Regions from separate parts of the Mesorhizobium sp. B2-4-6 genome, predicted to be linked through region 3. Evidence: riboswitches for the same ligand, from Rfam matches in the RefSeq annotation. Region 3 holds a riboswitch; each other region holds the start of a gene.

Region 1 (4,696 bases), on a different contig from region 3:
TCGATATTGGCGGGTCCGGGCGTCAGCTCGGCGTAGCGCAGCGCGACGAAGCGCTCGTTCCTGACAGCGTCGGTCTGCTTCATGGCCGGATGGACTTTAAGGAAATCGAGCAGCTTCCTGTAGCCGCCGCCATCCTGGTAATCGAGCAGGATAAGGAACTGCGGATTGCGCGAGGCGACCGTCTCCCAGTCGGTGTTGCCCCAGCTCGTCTCCATGTCGGCCATGATGTTTTCGCCGCCGGCGGCTGCGATCATGGCGTTGGGAATGGCGAACTTGCCGGCGGTGAAGGGCTTGTCCTCGCCGGAATCGTAGAGGAACACGCGCGTGCCCTTGCGGTCGCCGACCTTGGCGGTGATATCGGCAAGCTCGGCCTTCCAGCGGGCGACCAGCTTTTCGGCCTCCGTCTCCTTGCCGAAGATCTTGCCGAGCTTTTCGACGTCGCCATAGAGCAAGTCCATCGAGGCGGCGGGCCGGTTCTTGTCGAGATGGACGCAGCTTTCGGTCAGCACCAGCGTCTTGATGCCGTGCGGGGCGAGCGTGTCGGGCGTGACCTCGCCGCCCGGTTTCATGCCGTAGTACCAGCCGGCGAAGAAGAAATCCGGCTGCACGGCGACGAGGTTCTCCAGCGTCGGATATTTTGGCGCCAGCTCCGGGATGGAGCCCTGCTCCGCCTTGAACTCGGGGCCGACCTTGTACCAGCCGGTGATGCCGGTAAGCCCGACGATCGACGGCTGCAGCTTCAGCGCGAAGGCCATCTCGGCCATGTTGAGGTCCTGGATGACGGCGCGTTTTGGCGGTGCATCGAAGGTGAGCGGCTTGCCGCAGCTGTCGACGGTGACCGGGAAGGCGAAGGCGGCCGAGGCGAGAAGCGAGAAGGCAAACGACAAAGCGAGGCGTTTCACGGGGTGGTGCTCCTTGTTTGGGTTGGGCAGGCTCAGGATGACGAGGAAGCGCGCGTGGGCAGTTCGAAGACGGTGAGCTCGCGGTCCTCGGTCGGGTGCCGCAGGCGCAGCACGTCGATGCCGAAAACCTCGCGGATATGCGGCTGCGCCAGCGCCTCGCGGGGCGGCGCCAGCGCGTGCAGCCGGGCGTTGCTCATCACCGCGACGTTGGTGGCGAAGGGCGCCACCAAGGCGAGATCGTGCAGCACGGCGACCACGGTCATGCTGAATTCGGCCACCAGTTCGAGCAGTTCTGCGCGGGCGCGCGGATCAAGGTGGTTGGTCGGCTCGTCGAGGAACAGGATCTTCGGCTCTTGCGCGATGGCACGGGCGAGCTGCGCGCGCTGGCGCTCGCCGCCGGAGAGCGAGCCGATGCTGCGCGCGAGCAGTGGCAAGAGCCCGGTCCGGCGCAGTGCTTCGACGACGATGTCGCGGTCGTCGTGCCGGCGCCTCAGGCCGGCATGCGGGACGCGGCCAAGCTCGACATAGTCGATGAGCGCCAGCCGTGGATCCGGCTGGTCCGTCTGGCCGACGACGGCGATGCGGAGCGCCCGCTCGGCGGCGGTGATCCTGTCCAGCCGGCGCCCGGCCAGGCGAACCTCGCCGTGGCTCGGCGACAACGCCCCGCACAACATGCGCAGCAGAGTCGTCTTGCCGGCGCCGTTCGGGCCGATGATGGCGAGGCGCTCACCCGCCGCCAGCGACAGGCTGACATCCTCGACCAGCGTCCGGCCGTTTGCCGTGGCGCCCAGATCGCGGGCTTCAAGCAGGGGCGCGCTCACCGGCCTTGCTCCCTGGCCTTACCCGCGGCGGGGATGCGCGCCAGTATCTTGCCGGCGAGCCTTGCCGGGCGCTGGCCGGAATTGCACCAGCCGTCGGGCAGCGAGGCATAGAGCCTGGCAAATTCCACCAGCGCGCCGGCGTCGGTGCCCCTGTCGATGGAACCGAAGAGATAGGTGGCTTTGCCTTGCGCCTTGAAGGCCACGGTGAGCGGCCGCGCGCAACCCGCCATGCAGTCGATGGTCTCGACGGCAAAGGAAGGCGCCGGCTGCAAGGAAAGCATGGAACGCAGGTCGGCGCACAAACCCTCGCCGGACCTCAACGCGGTCACGGTATCGCGACACAGAGAACAGACGATGATGCGATGGCTCGAGCGTTTCACCGTTTCACGGAAACGGCGAACCGCTCTATCTCTTTGTTTTGACGCAATTCCAGACGGAAAACCGCTACACACTTTTCCTGGAATTGTTCTCGAGGCGTCCAACATTTCCGTCACTTTCCAAAATGGCGACGGAAGGATGCTGGACGAGCCGGCCGACAAGACCGGCGCCCGCGTCTCCTCCCGGCACACCCCGTCCGGTCAACTCATGTCGATGGCAGGTCTCCTGGCTCGCGGGTCGTTGCGCCATCCGCCTTCCCAGCCTTGCCGGCCAGTGGCGTTTCGGATGGAACTCGCCGCTCACAGTTGCGGGGGCAGCCACGGGTTCAATCCAGACCGGATCTCACCGTGTTCCCTTTTCACCCCTCGCCTTGCGGCTCGAGGACCATGACGCAACCATCGTAGGTTGTCCGCGCGCGAGTCGCAACGGCTTCTGTCCGCCCATCGCGCGAAAGACATGGCGGGATCCTCGTGTCGGTGCCGCAAGTCGCCTGCTTCGTTTTGATATGTAATAACATTACCAGATAGAATACGCTGCCTTGGCTTGTCAACGTCATTCGACTTCGCTCGAAGCGCAATTTCGATCAAACTGGCCGCCGGTGCGGGGACTAGTGTCGCCCCGCCAGATGCGAGGAACCATGAACCCGACCGAGAAAGCGCTGTGGTTTGTCGAAAGCCATCTGCCGGACGCGATCAGCCTCGACGAAATAGCGGCAAGCAGCGGCGTGTCGCGCTTCCATGTGACGCGCGCCTTCGGCGCCGCCACGGGACGATCGGTCATGGGTTATATGCGAGCGCGCCGCTTGAGCGAAGCGGCGCGCAAGCTGGCCGGCGGCGCGCCCGATATTCTTTCGGTCGCGCTCGATGCCGGCTACGGCTCGCATGAGGCTTTCACGCGGGCCTTTCGCGAGGCGTTCGGCACCACGCCGGAATTGGTGCGCGCGCAAGGCTCGACCCAAAACCTCGACCTCGTGGAGCCCATTCTGATGGACAGTTCGCTTCTCACCACTCTCGAGCCGCCGCGCTTCGAGACCAGCCGCCCCTTCCTCATCGCCGGTCTCGGCGAGCGCTACAGCTGCGAGACCAGCGCCGGCATTCCAATGCAATGGCAGCGCTTCGCACCCTATATCGGCAACGTTCCAGGCGAAGTGCCTGGCGTCTTCTACGGCGTGTGCACGAATGGCGACGATGCCGGCAATTTCGACTATGTCGTCGGGGTCAAGGTGACGGATTTCTCCGATCTGCCGAAGGATTTCTATCGCGTGCGGGTGCCGGCGCGGAAATACGCGGTGTTCTCGCATCGCGAGCACATCTCGGCCATCCGCCGGACCATCAACACGATCTGGAACAGCTGGCTGCCGCCATCCGGCCACGAAATCGCCGACGCGCCGGAATTCGAGCGCTATGGACCCGAATTCGACGCGCGCACCGGCAATGGCGGGTTGGAGATCTGGTTGCCGGTGAAGGGGTGAGCGCCTTCCCTTCACCTTGTGGGAGAAGGCAAAGAGCTAAAGTTCCAGATCCCACGTCTGCCCGACAAGGTCCTTGCCGAACGAATGGTGGCGTTCCTCGTCGACCAGCTTGAAACCCACTGCTTGATAGATGCGGCGGGCCGCGCCCAGTATGTCATTGGTCCATAAGGTCAGCGTCTTGTAGCCCTTGGCGCGCGCGAAGGCGATGCTTTCGTCGACCAGGCGCGCACCGATGCCAAGGCCGCGCGCCGATGGCTCGACATAGAGCAGCCTGAGCTTCGCCACCTCCGGCGACTTGCGCACGACGAAGACGGAACCGACAACCTCGCCCGCGCGCTCGGCGATCCAGGCACGCTCCCACTTCGGATCGAACTTCTTGACGAATTCGCCAAGGATCTCGGCGACCAGCGCCTCGAAGGTCCCGTCCCAACCATACTCCTGCGTGTAGAGCATGCCCTGGCGGCGCGTGATCCAACCGATGTCGCCGACCTGGAGCGGCCGCAGGATGTAGGCTTCCGTCGGTTCGGGTTTGTCGCCGAGCAGCTCCTGTACGGTGCGCATGGCCTTGACCAGCCGCTCCTGGTCGACAGGCGCCAGGCGATCGAGCAGCGCCCGCACCTGGTCGTGCGAATCCTGGTCGAGCGGCGCGAAGGCCTGCCTGCCCGCGGGCGTCAGCGCGATCGAGGCGCGGCGCGCATCCGCCTCGGTGGCTTCGCGCTCGACCAGGCCGCGCTCCTCGAATTTCTTGAGAAGACGGCTGACATAGCCGGGGTCGAGGCCAAGCTCGCGGATCAGGTCGCTGGCGACGAGCCCGTCGCGATGCGCAAGCTCATAGAGCACCCGCGCCTCGGTCAGCGAGAACGGGCTCCTCAACAGGCCCTCGTCGAGCAGGCCGATCTGGCGGGTGTAGAATCGGTTGAAGGACCGGACCGTGTCGATGCGCTCCTTGCCGGGGCGGTCGTGGATCGTCATGGGGATTTCCTCCTGTCTTGGACAGGATCAATCATTTAGTTGACTGAGTCAACGAATAGGTCAGACCTTACGATGTCGCGAGGGGCGGCGCCGTAGATTTCCCATTTTGGTAAATAGCACTTGTTCCCGATATGGGAAAAGTCTATATGTGG
Region 2 (4,696 bases), on a different contig from region 3:
AGGAAACGATGATCTCCTCGCCCGGCTTGAACACCAGGAGCCGCTCGGCCGGGAAAATATCGCCGGCGATCGAGACGTCGCCTTCCAGCGTGTAGATGGCGCGCTCCTCGGCATCGGCCGGGATCTTCACGCTTGCACCCGACGCTAAGCGCAGATCGGCATAAAGCGTGTCCGAGGCGGTCGCCACGGGCGAGTGCAGGCCTGAGAACGCGCCAATGACGACGCGGCCGCTGACACCCTCGGCATCGATCTGCGGCAAGCGGGCCACCGACGTGTTAGCGAACACCGGGGCAATCTCCTCCTTGCTGTCGGGCAGCGCCAGCCAGGTCTGCAGGCCGGAGACCGACATCGGCGCGCCGCGCAGTTCTTCCGGCGTGCGCTCGGAATGAACGATGCCGCGCCCGGCTGTCATCAAATTCACGTCGCCCGGCGCGATCACCATTTCGGTGCCGAGCGAATCCCGATGCCTGATCTTGCCGTCGAACAGGTAGGTGACGGTGGAGAGGCCGATATGTGGATGCGGGCGCACGTCGAGCGCATGGCCGGCGCGCAGGATCGCCGGCCCCATGCGGTCGAAGAAGATGAACGGCCCGACCAGACGGCGCTTCGCCGTCGGCAGGGCGCGGCGCACCTCGAAGCCGCCAATGTCCTTGGCGTTGGGCACGACCATCAACTCGATCTGGTCGCAGGCGAAGGCATCGCCCGGTTCAGGATCGTTTCCCGGAAAGAAGCTCATGTCGGATCCTCAGGCGAAACGCAGCGCCGACCTGGCCTTCGCCTTGGCAGCTTCTTCCTCGCGATTGCGCGGTTCCTGGTTGGTTTCGAGCGAATCGATCAATTCGCGCGCGATAGCTGTGATCGCCTCGACCGCATGGTGGAAGGCATGCTCGTTGCGCTTGGAGGGCTTGGTCGAGCCGCTCAGCTTGCGCACGAATTGCAGCGCTGCGTCATGCACTTCGTCATTGGTCGCCGGTGGCTCGAAATTGGCCAGGGTCTTGATGTTGCGGCACATAGCTTGAACTCCTTACCTGCTTTGTCTGCCTCACCGTCGTCCAAATTACTCTGCGTCCAACGGCTCCGTTCCTACCGGCTTGCCGTCGCGCGACAGTCTGATCTTCTCGACCTTGTCCTCGGCCGCTTTCAGCAGCCGGTCGCAATGCGCCTTCAGCGCTTCGCCGCGCTCATAGATCTTGATCGACTGGTCGAGCGGGACGTCGCCACGCTCAAGATCATCGACGATCTTCTCCAGCGCGTCGAGCGCCTGTTCGAAGCTCATCGCCTTGACGTCCTCATTGTCTTCCAATGCCATACCCTATCCCTTCATCAGCCGCCCGACATGGGCGGCGACTGAAAATGCCAGTCCCTGCAGATCGTAGCCGCCTTCCAGCAAGCTGACGAGCCTGTTGGAGCTGTGGCGGCCGGCGCGTTCCATCAATTGCCCGGTCGCCCAGTCGAAATCATCCTCGGTCAGGTTGATCTCCGCCAGCGGGTCGCGATGGTGCGCGTCGAAGCCGGCTGAAATGATGATCAAGTCCGGCGCGAACGCATCGATCGAGGGCAGCACACGCGACAGGAAGGCGTCGCGGAACAGGTCGCTGCCGGTCTGCGGCGCGAGCGGCGCGTTGACGATGTTGCCGGCGCCGGTTTCGCTTTTCGCTCCGGTACCGGGATAAAGCGGCATCTGGTGCGTCGAGCAATAGAGAACCGACGGGTCGTCCCAGAAAATGTCCTGGGTACCATTGCCGTGGTGGACGTCCCAGTCGACGATGGCGACGCGCTCGGCCTGATGCTTCTTCTGCGCGTAGCGGGCGGCGATCGCGGCCGTGTTGAACAGGCAGAAGCCCATCGCGGTGGTCTTTTCGGCGTGGTGACCCGGCGGGCGGGCGGCGACGAAGACGTTTGCCGCGCGGCCCTCGAAAACATCGTCGACCGCCGCGTTGGCGCCGCCGATCGCCGTCACCACGGCCTGCCAGCTTTTCGGGCTGGCGCTGGTATCGGCGTCGATCGACACGATCCCGCTCTCAGGGATCGCGGCGCGGACACGCTCGACGAAATCCTCGGGATGCGCATAGAGAATCGTTTTCTCGTCGCCTTCGGGCGCCTTGACGCGGTCGAGCGCCGAAAAAGCCTCGTCGTCGAGCACGCGTTCGATGGCGCGCAGGCGGTCGGGCCGCTCGGGATGGCCGGGCGGCGTGAGGTGTTCCAGAAAGATCGGGTGCGTGTAGAGACGGGTGGCCATGGCGCCTAATCTAGGCACCGGCGGCGCGGATGACCATGTTTGAAAGCCGAATGGCTGGGGAAAATTGCGCCAGCCCGTGTCGCTGGCGCCATTGGCGCGGCGCAAGCTTCGCGGTAAGGTTCTTCGCTGCCTGGTGCCCGCGACGCGGGAGAATCGGGAACACGGTTGAACTCCGTGGCGTGCCCAACGCTGTGAGGGGGACCGCGCCGGCAAAGCCACTGTCGATGACGGGAAGGCGCCGGATGCGGGAGGATCCCGAGCCAGAAGACCGGCCCGGCAGACATGGTTTTCCGCTTGGTCAGGCGGGAAATTGCTTGTCGCAAGGGGAAAAGCGATGACGGCAGCAGCGATCGCCGCGAGCGGCGACGACTTTGACCAATTGGCGCGCGACGCGGTCTATCGGGCGATGTTCACCAGGCGTGACGTGCGCAGCCATTTTATCCCCGACGATCTCGACGACAGCGTGTTGGCGCGGCTGATCACCGCCGCGCATCATGCGCCGTCGGTCGGCTACATGCAGCCGTGGAACTTCATCGTCATCCGCGATGCAGGCAGGCGTCGGCAGGTGCGCGACCTGTTCCTCGCCGCGCGCGAGCAGGAGCTGCCGGCGATCGAGGCGGAACGGCAGGCGCTATACCGCAAGCTTAAGCTCGAGGGCATCTGCGAAAGCGCGCTCAATCTGTGCATCACCTGCGACCGGCAGCGGTCGAAGGATTCGCCGCTCGGGCGCTGGCACAATCCGGAGATGGACCTCTACAGCACCGTCTGCGCGGTGCAGAATTTCTGGCTGGCGGCGCGGGCCGAGGGTGTCGGCGTCGGCTGGGTCAGCATCATCGAGACGGAAGCGCTGAAGCAGCTCTTGTCGATCCCGGAACATGTGACGCCGATCGCCTATCTCTGCGTCGGCCGCGTCTCTGCCTTCGCGCCGAAGCCCGATCTCGAGGCGCATGGCTGGGGCAAGCGCCTGCCGTTGCCCGAACTGGTGATGAGCGAGACTTTTCGCGGCGCCGGCGAGGCGCCGCTCAAATCGGCGATCGCAAGGCTAGGCGGTCCTTCGAAATCCTGATCAGGCGGCCCGGGGCGTATCCCAGCGCGAGCCGCCGCCGAAGGAGCCCAGCGCCTTGTCGCGCAGTTCCCTGAACTTGGACGAGGCCTCGGCCAGCCGGTGGTCCCATTCGGGATTGGGCACCTGGCCCTCGATGGCTTCGAAATAGACCTGCATAAGCGAGGCAATGGCGAAGGGCTCGATGAAGGCCGCCTTGAAGGCCCAGGCAAAGACGATGGCGAGCACGAAAGCCCAGCCGGCAAGCTGGCCCGGCATGACCCAGAGGATCGCGGCCGCGGGTGCCAGCATCAAAAGGAAGATGACGAAGGACACGCCCCACATGATCGCCGCCAGCCAGACGGCGTTCTTGACCATGTGCTTGCCGTTCTGGGCGTAGAGGACGACGCCTTGCCTGGCCGTCTCGAAAGGCGTGCTCGATTTGATGCGGATGTTGTAGCCGAGGATGATCTCGTCGACATAGGTCAGCGAGATACGGATGATGGTGTTGATGAAGCCGACCAGGCCGCTCAGGCCCGGGATCGGCAGGAAGGCGGCTATGCCGCCGATCAGGCCGGTGATGGCGCGGATGGCGCCCTTGACCAGCTGGTCGACGACGAAAAGGATGTTGGCCTCGGCGAAACGCTGGGTGACCACTTCCTTGGCATAGGCGATCTGGTTCTGCCCGTCAGGGACATCGTGGCCGTCGATCAGATGCACCATGACGGCGATATGGCCCGCCTTCAGCACATAGAGGATGTATTCGCGGATCCAGTAGACGGCGATCGAGACGACGCCGAAGCCGACCACGCCGCCCCAGAGCGCGAAGGACATCGGGCTGTCCGGATCGGTCGAGATGTGACCGACGCCGTAGCCGACGCTGGCGCCCGTGCCGGTCGCCATGATGTAGGCTACCGTGATGCCGAAATAGACGATCATGCGAAAGACGATGAACGGCCACGTCCGTATCATGATGGACACCGACCTGCCGATGCTGAAGTCCCACATGCCCGACTCCCCACACCTTCAGAGAATGGCCGGGGAGGATGCGCTCGCCCTATTGATTGTCAATCGCGGCAGGGTTGCACCGATCCGAAACCGGTGCACAACCCTATGCTTGGTTACCCAAGCGTGCCGTCAAACCCTCTTGCGCAAGCCTTCAAGCAGTTGCTTGAACGCCGCGATCACCTTCTTCGACGTCGCTTCGGGATCGTTCGAATTGGCGATGCGCTGTGCGGCCTGGCTGCTGGCGCCATTGATCAGCCGTGAGGTCGTCTCAGGATCAAGTTCTGGAACGACCACCCCCTCGTCCTGCAGCTTCGTCAGATGATCGGTCATCGAGGCGGTGCAAGCGCTGGCATTCGGCCACTGCGCCGGGTCGCCGAGCACCGCCGGGCCGTCGCGGAACATGATGC
Region 3 (4,696 bases):
TGGCGATTGCGGAATTCCCTCAACCACGTAGCCCTGTTCCTTCAGGTCATGCAGCATGGCGAGCACGCTTGACGGCACATCAAGCCCGACGGCATAGCCGGTCCGCCCTGGCGCGCTCGGATAATCCGGGATCAGGATGGCCAGCTTGCGCTCGACCCGCTCCGTGCGTTGCAGGCGGATAAACGCCGCGATCCGCTTGGCAACCTGCGCGACACGGTCCGCTTCGGGCTGGTTGGCGAAGGCGCGGAAGGCGAGCGCCGGGTCGGTTTCGACCTCGCCCTTGAACGAGATCGCGCCGGCAAGGATACGTCCGTCGAGCTCGGGCAACACGACATGCATGGCGAGATCGGCGGGCGCCAGGCCGCGGTGGTTCTTCTCCCAGACCTCGCGTCTCGTCGTGGCGACGATGACCTGGAACACCGGCACACCGGCGCGGTCGAACAGGGTTTCGGCGCCGGGTTCCGCGCCGGAGGCGAAGGCGGTGGCGGTGACGATGGCGGCCGGGTTCAGCGATGCGATCGCGTTTTCGACGAAGGCGAGAGACGCCGGATCCTTGAGGCTGGAAACGAAGATCGGCACAGGGACCATGCCTTGCGAATGTAACGCCTCGGCCAACGCGTCGATCGGCGCGATGTCTGCGGCAAGCAGCATGGAACGGTAGAAGAGGATGGGGATGACGAGGTTGCCAGCGCCGAGTTCGCCGACATCGATGATCTCAGGCTTCTCCACGACCCCCAGCCCCGGCCGATAGTACCCCGCCTTCGGCACTTTGACCGGTTCGGCCACGGCCGCATCCGACCCGGCAAGTCGCGCCAGCCTTTGCACCAGCGCGCTCATATTGGCCGGGCCGCCCTCGCGGAAATAGCCGAGCAGGGCGTCGATCTCGGCGCGCGGCAGGGTCGAGGCTTCGATCAGCCGCTGGTCCTCGTCATGGCTTTCGCCGGGCAGCAGCGCCAGCTTGATGCCGCGGTCGCGCGCGACCGCGGCGAGCTGGTCGCAGCCGTAACGCCACCACTCATAGCCGCCGAGGATACGCACCAGGACGACCTTGGCGTGACGGGCGACGCTGTCGATCCACAGATCCACCGACATCGGATGGCGAAGGTCGCGCAGCGCCGCCAGCCGCATCGAGGGTAGCCGCTCCGCATCGGCCTTCCAGGCGGTGGCCAGACCGGCGAGATCGCTGTCGGTGAAGGACAGGGCCACGACATCCGCAGGCGTCTGCCTGAGGTCGATCGGCTCGGCGAGATCGTCGAGCGAAGCGGATGTGGTGGCGAGGATGTGCATCGCTTTTTGGTGTTGGCCTCAGCCGGCGAGGATACGCTCGATCGCCGGGCGGTTCAGTCCCTTGAGGCCGATGACGACGAGCCGCGAGCGGCGGTCGTCCTCGGCCGTCCAGGCGCGGTCGTAATAGTGGTTGACGCGCGGGCCGACGGCCTGGAGCAAAAGCCGCATCGGCTTGCCGCCAACCTCGACGAAGCCTTTGACGCGCAGCACGTTTTCCTGCTCGGCGGCAAGGGCGACGCGCTCGGCCAACTCGTCGGGATTGGCGACCGACGGGATGTCGATGACGAAGGAATCGAAATCGTCGTGCTCATGGTCGAGCTCGTCGTCGTGATGGGTCTTGCGGTTCTCGATGTCGTCCTCGACGGCGAGCCCGAGGCCGAGCATTACCGACGGGTCGACCTTGCCCTGCGCGGTCGGAACGACCTTCACGGCGCGCGCGACATGCTTGCCGATGACGGCGTTCGCACGCTGCGACCCGGCCGCATCCATCAGGTCGCTCTTCGACAGGATGATCAGGTCGGCGCAGGCGATCTGGTCCTCGAATACCTCTTCGACCGGATCGTCATGGTCGAGCGTCACGTCCGCGGCGCGCTGCGCCTGCAGGGCATTCATGTCGGAAGCGACACGGCCGTCGGCCAGCGCCGGACCGTCGACCACGGCAATGACCCCATCGACCGTCACGCGGCTCTTCACGCTCGGCCACTGGAAAGCCTGGACGAGCGGCTTCGGCAAAGCGAGGCCGGAGGTCTCGATCAGGATGTGATCGACCTTGGGGTTGAGCGACAGGATCTGGTCGAGCGCCGGCACGAAATCGTCGGCGACGGTGCAGCAGATGCAGCCATTGGCGAGCTCGACGATGTTTTCCTCCGGGCAGGTGTCGACGCCGCAGCCTTTCAGGATCTCGCCGTCGATGCCGACATCGCCGAACTCGTTGACGATGATCGCCAGCCGCTTGCCCTTGGCGTTCTCCAGCAGGTTGCGGATCAGCGTCGTCTTGCCGGCGCCGAGGAAGCCGGTGACGACGGTACAGGGCACGCGGGAAACGGAAGCGTTCATGGTCGGTCCTTCAGCATGTCGAGGGGAGGGATGCGGGCAACGAGGCCGCGCTTGAGAGAATCGGGCCGGCCGCGCCAGGGAATCAGGCCGTCAGTCGAGGTGGCGAAGAGTTTCGCACCGGCAACGAGGTCGGTGCCGCTGGTGGCATTCAGATCGCCGAAGACATAGCTCCAGCAGCCGTCGCGCAGCAGCGCGGCGCTGAGCCGGCGCTTGCAATTGCCGAGGCATTCGACCGTGCGGATGTTGATGTTTTCGCCGGAGGCAGCCCGGCGCGTGTCCTCGGCGAGCAGCGCGCCGGCACGCGGATGGGCGTCCGAGCCGGTTTCGTCGCGGCAGGAGGAGCACACGATGACGGTCGCGCCGGCCAGCGCGTCGGGCTCGGACGAAATATCCGCACTATTTGCCGGGAAACTGCCGTTGCGATCCAAAACCAGGCTCCTTGCCCGGAAAACCCGCCGGGCATTCGGATACTTAAAGTCTCAGACGGCAGGTCTCCTGGCTCGCGAGTCGTCGCCTTGAATGCCGCCTTCCCGGGAACATCCCAGTGGTTTTCGGCCGGGGCTCGTCGCTTACAGTTGCGGGGACAGCCGCGGATTTGGGTGTTGGCCCGCACCGCATTCCCTCTTGGCTCCTCCCTTTGCCGGGAGAAGACCGTCTGCGGCGGATTTAGGCTTACGGCCGGGTGCCTGTCAACGCACGGCTACGACATCACGATGTCGGCCAGCGCCGGTCCTAGGTCGCCGGCCGGCGTCACTTCGATCGCTCCCAGGCCGAGCCAGCCCTGCATTTGCTGCAGTTCGTCGAAGAGTTGGGCCGCCGTTTCGGCGGGAGCGCCGGTCTCGGCGTAGGCGGCATGGACGCGCAGCACGCTTGCCGGCCGATCGGCCCTCAGATCGACGCGGGCGACGATGCGGTCGCCAAGCAGGAAGGGCAGCACGTAGTAGCCGTATTGGCGCTTTTCGGCCGGCGTGTATATCTCGATACGGTAGCGGAAATTGAACAGCTTTTCGGTGCGCGTGCGTTCGAAAACCAATGGATCGAACGGGGCGAGCAGGGCGCGTGCCTCTATCCGACGCGGAAAGCGGGCGTCCTTGTGGAGATAGGCGGTCTTGTCCCAACTCTCCACCGTCACAGGCAGCAGTTCGCCCGCTTCGACCAGTTCCTCGATGCGGTCTTTCGTATCGCCCGGCGCGAGACGAAAATAGTCGCGGAGGTCGCCATAGGTGGCGATGCCATGGGCGCGGGCCGAGATGCGCAGCAATTCGCGATGCGCGTCCTCGACCGAGGGTACGGGAAGGTCGAGCACAGCCTGCGGCAAAACGCGCTCGGGCAGGTCGTAATAGCGTTCGAAGCCGCGCCGGTAGGCGGTGGTGATGCGTCCGGCCCAGAACAGCCATTCGAATGCGTGCTTGGCCTCGCTCCAGCCCCACCAGCCGCCATTGCCCTTGTGGCCTTCGATGTCGGACGCGGCGATCGGGCCGCGTTCGGCGACCTGCGCATAAATCTCGTCGATCATCGCCTTGCGCTCCCGGCCCCATTTCGCCAGGCCGAGATACATCTCGTCGCCCTGCTCGGCGCGCAGCATGCGCCAGCGCATCAAAGGGTAGGTTTCGACAGGCAGGAACGACGCCTCATGCGCCCAATATTCAAAGACCGCGCGCTTGCGGCTGACCGCGGCGTTGTCGAGCAGCGCAAGCGGGTAGGGGCCGAGGCGAGAATAGAGCGGCATATAATGAGCACGCACCACGGCGCTGACGGAATCGATCTGCAACAGGCCGGTTCGTGAAAGCACGCGCGCAAGGTGGCGGCGATCCGGAACGCCGCCGGGCCTAGGGTCCTTGAATCCCTGCGCTCCGAGCGCAATGCGCCTCGCCATGGCCAGCGAAATCTTGTCCTTCATCGAGGCGTCCTTGCCCTGATCATTTGCCGCATTTTTAGCCGGTGATTCCGACGATGCTAGCAGGCAAATGGCGGGAGATATGTCAGGAGAGAAAAGTGGAGTAAAAAGCGAAGGAAATCAAACAGGAGCGGATCGGACCAGTTTCTTCCGATAAGGCGTCCAGGGCCGCGAATTGAACAAGGTTTGACTTGCGTCACCGAAACCGCTGCGCTAACCCTCGCCGCGTTGCAGCATGGGCCCCTTAAAACGGTTCAGCGGTTAAACTGTCACGCTTCCGCATTAGAGTTCGTTGCTGTAATCAAAGTGAACTGCCCGCCTAAGGAAAGCCGCCGCATGAGCGCACTCCTGAGTTCATATCTGCCGATCGTCCTGTTCATCGCCGTGGCGCTGGTCGTCGGCCTTGCGCTGCTCATAGCGCCGTTCCTGGTGGCCTACCGCAATCCCGACCCGGAA
Region 4 (4,696 bases), on a different contig from region 3:
GTGACGACCGGCATCGCCGGCGCCAGGTCGCCGCGCTTGAGGAACCGCCGCGGCATGCCGATGGCAAGCACGATGCCGGCAAGCGCCAGCGCCACGCCCAGCGCCTGCCAGCGGCTGATGGTTTCGCCGAGCACGAGATAACCGAGTGCCAGGGCGAAAGGCGAGGTAAGCGAGAAGAGCAACGCCGTGATGCGCGGGCCGACCGAATAGATGGTGGCGAAATAGGTCGTGCTGGCAATGCTGATGCCGGCGAAGCCCGATCCGGCAAGCAGCCAGAACTCCCTTGGTCCGATCGTGTGCCAGCCGCCGATCGCCAACGACACCGAGCCGGTCATCACGAAGGTTGCGAGCATCTGCCAGCGGGCAAGCTGGAGCAGGGGAACGCGGCCCTTGAGCTCGCTCAGGAACATGGAGCTCAGCGCGCTGCACAAGGCGGCGGTGATGGCGAAGGCTTCGGGGGCGAACATGGCTGGCGGCTGCGAATCCGGGAACCGGACAATTGCCGATGCTTACGCCGGCGCGCAGTGCTCGGCTAGGCCGCGCGGGCGCGCGGCGTGCCGAAGATGGACCATGCGGCGGCGGCGAGCGCCGCTATCGTGGCAAGCAGCACGCAGAGGCTCGGCAGGTGGAAGACCATGTCGCGCCATCTCGGCTCGACGACGGCGCCGGTGCTGAAAGCCTCGCCGCTATACTGGCACAGGATCCACGACGCGCCGCTGCGCACCATGTCGGCGTCGATATCGGAGATCAGTGCTTTCGCGTTGCGTTCGGCTGAGGGCATCGTCGCCATATGGGTGAGCAGCGCCTTGGCGGTGGCGAGGTAGGCGTGGCTGCATTCGTTGAAGGGGCTCTCCTCGTCGCCGAGGCTGCCCGGCATCAGGCCCCAGAGGCAATAGGTGAATTGCAGATTGCCGTGATTGTAGAGCCGCCGGAAGGTCGGGTCGGTTGCGGTCTGGCGCTGGGCGAGCTCGAGGATCTCGCCGCGGTAGCGGGCGATCACGGCCATCTGGCCGTGTGTCAGGCTCGGGATCTGGATGCCGGGAGGAGGCGGGGCGAAGGATCCGCTATGCGCTTCGGCGGGTGCTCCCGCCGTCATGATCGAAAGGGCGGTCGCCAAAAAGAAAATGGCCGCCAGGGCAAGGAATCGTGGCGGCCGACGCATCGGATTTCAGGCGAAGCGGCGGGCAGGGCTGCGCTGGTCGCGCGCCGCGACCACGCGCTCGGCAACCGCGCCGAAGCCGAGCCCGACGACGGTCCATAGCACAAGCTGGATGCCGAGCGAGGCGACGCGGAACTGCCACAGCACCGTCGCCGAGAAGTTCTCCGGTACTTCGTTGATGTCGGGCAGGGCTGCCTTCACCAGCGCGAAGACCACGAGGAAGGCCAGCCCAGCCACGATCGAGGCGTTCCAGGCGCCGAGCCGGGTCCACAGCCGCTGCGCCAATCCAACCGCCGCCACCATCGCCGCGATCGAGACCACGATCATGATGAAGAACAGCTCGGTACGGTAGCCGATGGTCTCGGCATTGCCGACCGCGGGCGGATTCGCCGGATATTTGAGGCTGGGGACCACGATCACGGCCAGGAAGCCGAGCAGCGCGATGAGCGCCGAAGTGCCACGGGGGCCCAGCGAACCCAGACGGCCATAGGCATAGGCGAAGACCAGCGAGAACAGCCCGCCGAGGGCGGCGCCGTAGACCAGCACGCCGGTCGCGAGACCGATGCCGGCCTGCGTGACGCGGCTGACCATCTCGGGCTCCGGCGCCTCGCCGGTCGCCTGGGCCTGCTGTTCCTCGAAGGCGATCGCCTTGTCGACCTGCGGCTCGCCATAGACGCGGGCAAAGGCGAATGCCAGAATCCCCGCAACCAGCCCGACAAGCATGCCGCGCAGCAAAAGTTTTCCGACCATGTCGTTAACCCTCTAAGCAATTCCAGGAAAAGTGCGTAGCGGTTTTCCGTCCGGAATCGCGTTAGACCAGAATCGAAGCAAGTTCAGCGATGCTGAACCGCCTTAGTGGCAGGGGAAGCCGAGCAGGTGGCGGCCGTCATGCACGAATTCGTGCACATAGGTGCCGCGGATCAGCGACGTCGCGCCTTCTTCCGCCCCGACGAAATAGATCGCCAGCATCAACAGCAGGCCGGCGAAGATGGCCCAGGGCAGAAGCTCGCGAACCGGAATCGCAACCGGACCGTAGCTGGGGGCGAAGGTGGTGTCGGACATATTGACCTCCCGTGGGATACTGCGTCCCGTTGATCGAACAATGCTGCGGAATAAGGCCTGACTTTCGGCTGGTGCCGATCACAGTGGCGCGACCGTGCCGGACTCGCACCGGCTTCCAATCCCGTATAGCGCTAAAACACTTGTCAGCACTTCGTTCGCCTGTCAACGACATGTAATGGCCAACACGGCTTCGCGCGGCCGAAATTTCACTGGACCACGGAGTTTTGGGATGCTCGCCCGCCTTACGATGATCGCAAGCGGCGCGACGCAGTCCATGCGCAAGGGGCGCTTTCCGAGTGACGAGGGGCTGGAACTGCAAGCCATCGACCGCGCCGTTGCGCTGGCCGTTTCGCTGCGCCGCGCCGACCGCGTCTGGACGAGTCCGGCGCTTGCCGCGCGGCAGACGGCCGAGGCGCTCGGCCTCGAGGCGACGGTCGAGCCGCTGCTTGGTGAGCAGGACTTCGGGCGCTGGGCCGGCAAAGGCTTCGAGGAGGTGCAGGCAGAGGATCCGGAAGGCATGGCGGCCTGGTTCGCCGATGCGGACGCGGCGCCCCATGGCGGCGAATCGCTTGCCGCCGTCGCCCGGCGCGGCGCCGCGCTGATGGAGCGCCTCGCTTCCGAGAGCGGTCATACCATCGCGCTCACGCACGCCCTGCCGATCCGCGCGGCCATGGTGCATGTTCTGGGCGCGCCGCTTTCCTCGGTCTGGAAGATCGACATCGAGCCGCTGTCGCTCACCGAGTTCCGCGGCGACGGCCGCCGCTGGGTGCTGCATGCGAGCGGTGTCATCGTCTCTGGTTGAACCCTCTGGGCGTGAAAGATCCCGATGAACGCGGTCGGCCTATGAAGCTGCCGTTCCGCGTTTCAGTGATTGCTAACGGAACGGAAACGCCTCGCTGCTATGGTGCTGCCCGGTTGCGAGGAGAGCCTTGCCTGAGGAGCCCGTCGGATATGGCCAATTTTCCCGAGACCGAGCGCCGTCTTCATGCGCGCGAATTCGTGCTCAAGGAAGCCACGATCATCGCCGCCGGCGTTAGGATCGGCTGCTCGGTCAGAAATCAGCACGAGCAAGGTGCGGAATTGCGCATCGGCGCCGATGTGGAGATCCCAGACCGCTTCCTGCTCGAGGTCCCGGCCGACGATACGGCCTATCGCGCTTGGGTGCGGTGGCGGCGCAACGACCGCGTCGGCGTGGCGCTCTACAGCAACGCGCCGAAGGACTGATGCGCGGGCTCGCCGCTCAGCAATTTCTGATTTGATCCTGCCTAAGGCGACGTGCAACCTGGCATATCGGGAACGCAGCCGCCGCGAGCGCGTCCACTGCCGGACCAGCAGGGATTTGCGAATGAGCAGGACAGCCGTTTGGGTGGCGCTGCTCGCCATTTACCTGTTGCAGGCCGTGCTTCCCACCTCAACTCGCGCTCGATTTTAATGTGAGGATCAACTCCGCCCCTTCGCTTTCAGACTCCGCGCCGCTTGCTCGATCGCCGCGCGGTCGTTGCCCAGCCGGTCGAGCAGTTCCTGCGCCTCGTCGCCGGAAATGCCGGTGCGCATGGCAAGCGCCTCCACCGTGAGCACATCGGCGCTGTCGATCTCGCGCGTTTCGGGCAGAGCATCGTCCGCTGTCAGCGGCAGGGCCGCCTCGCGGTCGATCTCCAACTCGGCCTGTTGCCAGTGCCGTTCGTGATTGCCGAGGACGCCGCCCTCGCGTTGAAATATCTCATAGGCACGTTGCCTGATCTTCTCGGTCCGATCGTCGTCCATCGCCATTCCTCCTTGCGTGTCACAAGAACGCAGGACAGGGCGGAACGATCCGTGGCATCGCGAAGGTGATCGACCGGCGCTGTTCCAGGCGCGTCCGCTCAGGGCCCGTAGATGGCGGCCGGCTTGCCGAACATGCCGGGCTCCGGTTTCACGCCCAGCCCCGGCCGTTGCGGTACGGCGATGTGGCCTTGCTTGATGACGATCGGGTGCTTCGCGTCGAAATGGCCTTTGATGTATTCCTGCGCGATCCAGGCGCCTTCCATGCGGCGCGGCTCGACCGTGGCGGCCAGATGCACGCAGGCCGCCGCGATGATGTCGCCGCCCCAGGCGTCGTCGCAGCTGTGCGGCAGCGAGCGGATGGCGCAGAGATCGCGCACCGTCGTCATCTTGGTGAGGCCGCCAAGCCGCGTGACCTTGAAGCCGAAGCCGTCGGCGATGCCGAGCGAGATCGCGCGCAGCACGGCGTTCTGGTCCTCGGTGCTTTCGTCGAGATAGACCGGATGCGTGATGCGGCCCTTCAGGGTCGCGATCTCGTCCATCGTGTTGCAGGGCTGTTCGAAGACGAAGGGGATTTGCTGGCAGAGCCGGTCGAGGTGTATCGCGGCGGCGACCGTCAGGCCGCGGTTGCCGTCGACCGCTAGCCGAGCCTTGTAGCCGACCGCTTCCCAGACCTTGTGGACGACGGCCACGTCTTCTTCCAGGTTGCGCCCG

The links. A riboswitch is a leader RNA that binds a small molecule or an ion and turns the genes downstream of it on or off. The one in region 3 is predicted to bind cobalamin.
Region 1: linked by a shared signal. The riboswitch ahead of FJ957_RS26690 (DUF1636 family protein) and the one ahead of FJ957_RS05385 (DUF1636 family protein) in region 3 are both predicted to bind cobalamin.
Region 2: linked by a shared signal. The riboswitch ahead of bluB (5,6-dimethylbenzimidazole synthase) and the one ahead of FJ957_RS05385 (DUF1636 family protein) in region 3 are both predicted to bind cobalamin.
Region 4: linked by a shared signal. The riboswitch ahead of FJ957_RS12085 (CbtB domain-containing protein) and the one ahead of FJ957_RS05385 (DUF1636 family protein) in region 3 are both predicted to bind cobalamin.

Annotation. Positions count from the first base shown of each region.
Region 1 is NZ_VFVI01000014.1:38,247-42,942, forward strand. It holds gene FJ957_RS26680 (ABC transporter substrate-binding protein) at 1-902, opposite strand, end outside; gene FJ957_RS26685 (ABC transporter ATP-binding protein) at 935-1,723, opposite strand; gene FJ957_RS26690 (DUF1636 family protein) at 1,720-2,208, opposite strand; cobalamin riboswitch at 2,299-2,505, opposite strand; gene FJ957_RS26695 (AraC family transcriptional regulator) at 2,739-3,572, shown strand; gene FJ957_RS26700 (bifunctional helix-turn-helix transcriptional regulator/GNAT family N-acetyltransferase) at 3,609-4,544, opposite strand.
Region 2 is NZ_VFVI01000011.1:122,846-127,541, reverse strand. It holds gene FJ957_RS24280 (pirin family protein) at 1-736, opposite strand, end outside; gene FJ957_RS24275 (DUF2277 domain-containing protein) at 746-1,012, opposite strand; gene FJ957_RS24270 (exodeoxyribonuclease VII small subunit) at 1,058-1,309, opposite strand; gene FJ957_RS24265 (histone deacetylase family protein) at 1,313-2,239, opposite strand; cobalamin riboswitch at 2,354-2,531, shown strand; gene bluB (5,6-dimethylbenzimidazole synthase) at 2,574-3,305, shown strand; gene FJ957_RS24255 (hypothetical protein) at 3,306-4,289, opposite strand; gene FJ957_RS24250 (TetR/AcrR family transcriptional regulator) at 4,419-4,696, opposite strand, start outside.
Region 3 is NZ_VFVI01000001.1:1,126,221-1,130,916, forward strand. It holds gene cobN (cobaltochelatase subunit CobN) at 1-1,287, opposite strand, end outside; gene cobW (cobalamin biosynthesis protein CobW) at 1,306-2,343, opposite strand; gene FJ957_RS05385 (DUF1636 family protein) at 2,340-2,771, opposite strand; cobalamin riboswitch at 2,811-3,014, opposite strand; gene FJ957_RS05390 (winged helix-turn-helix domain-containing protein) at 3,044-4,243, opposite strand; gene FJ957_RS05395 (NADH-quinone oxidoreductase subunit A) at 4,577-4,696, shown strand, end outside.
Region 4 is NZ_VFVI01000003.1:406,867-411,562, forward strand. It holds gene FJ957_RS12070 (DMT family transporter) at 1-467, opposite strand, end outside; gene FJ957_RS12075 (hypothetical protein) at 533-1,117, opposite strand; gene FJ957_RS12080 (CbtA family protein) at 1,169-1,909, opposite strand; gene FJ957_RS12085 (CbtB domain-containing protein) at 2,012-2,221, opposite strand; adenosylcobalamin (AdoCbl) riboswitch at 2,222-2,365, opposite strand; gene FJ957_RS12090 (histidine phosphatase family protein) at 2,451-3,023, shown strand; gene FJ957_RS12095 (PilZ domain-containing protein) at 3,173-3,445, shown strand; gene FJ957_RS12100 (DUF2934 domain-containing protein) at 3,662-3,985, opposite strand; gene FJ957_RS12105 (mandelate racemase/muconate lactonizing enzyme family protein) at 4,084-4,696, opposite strand, start outside.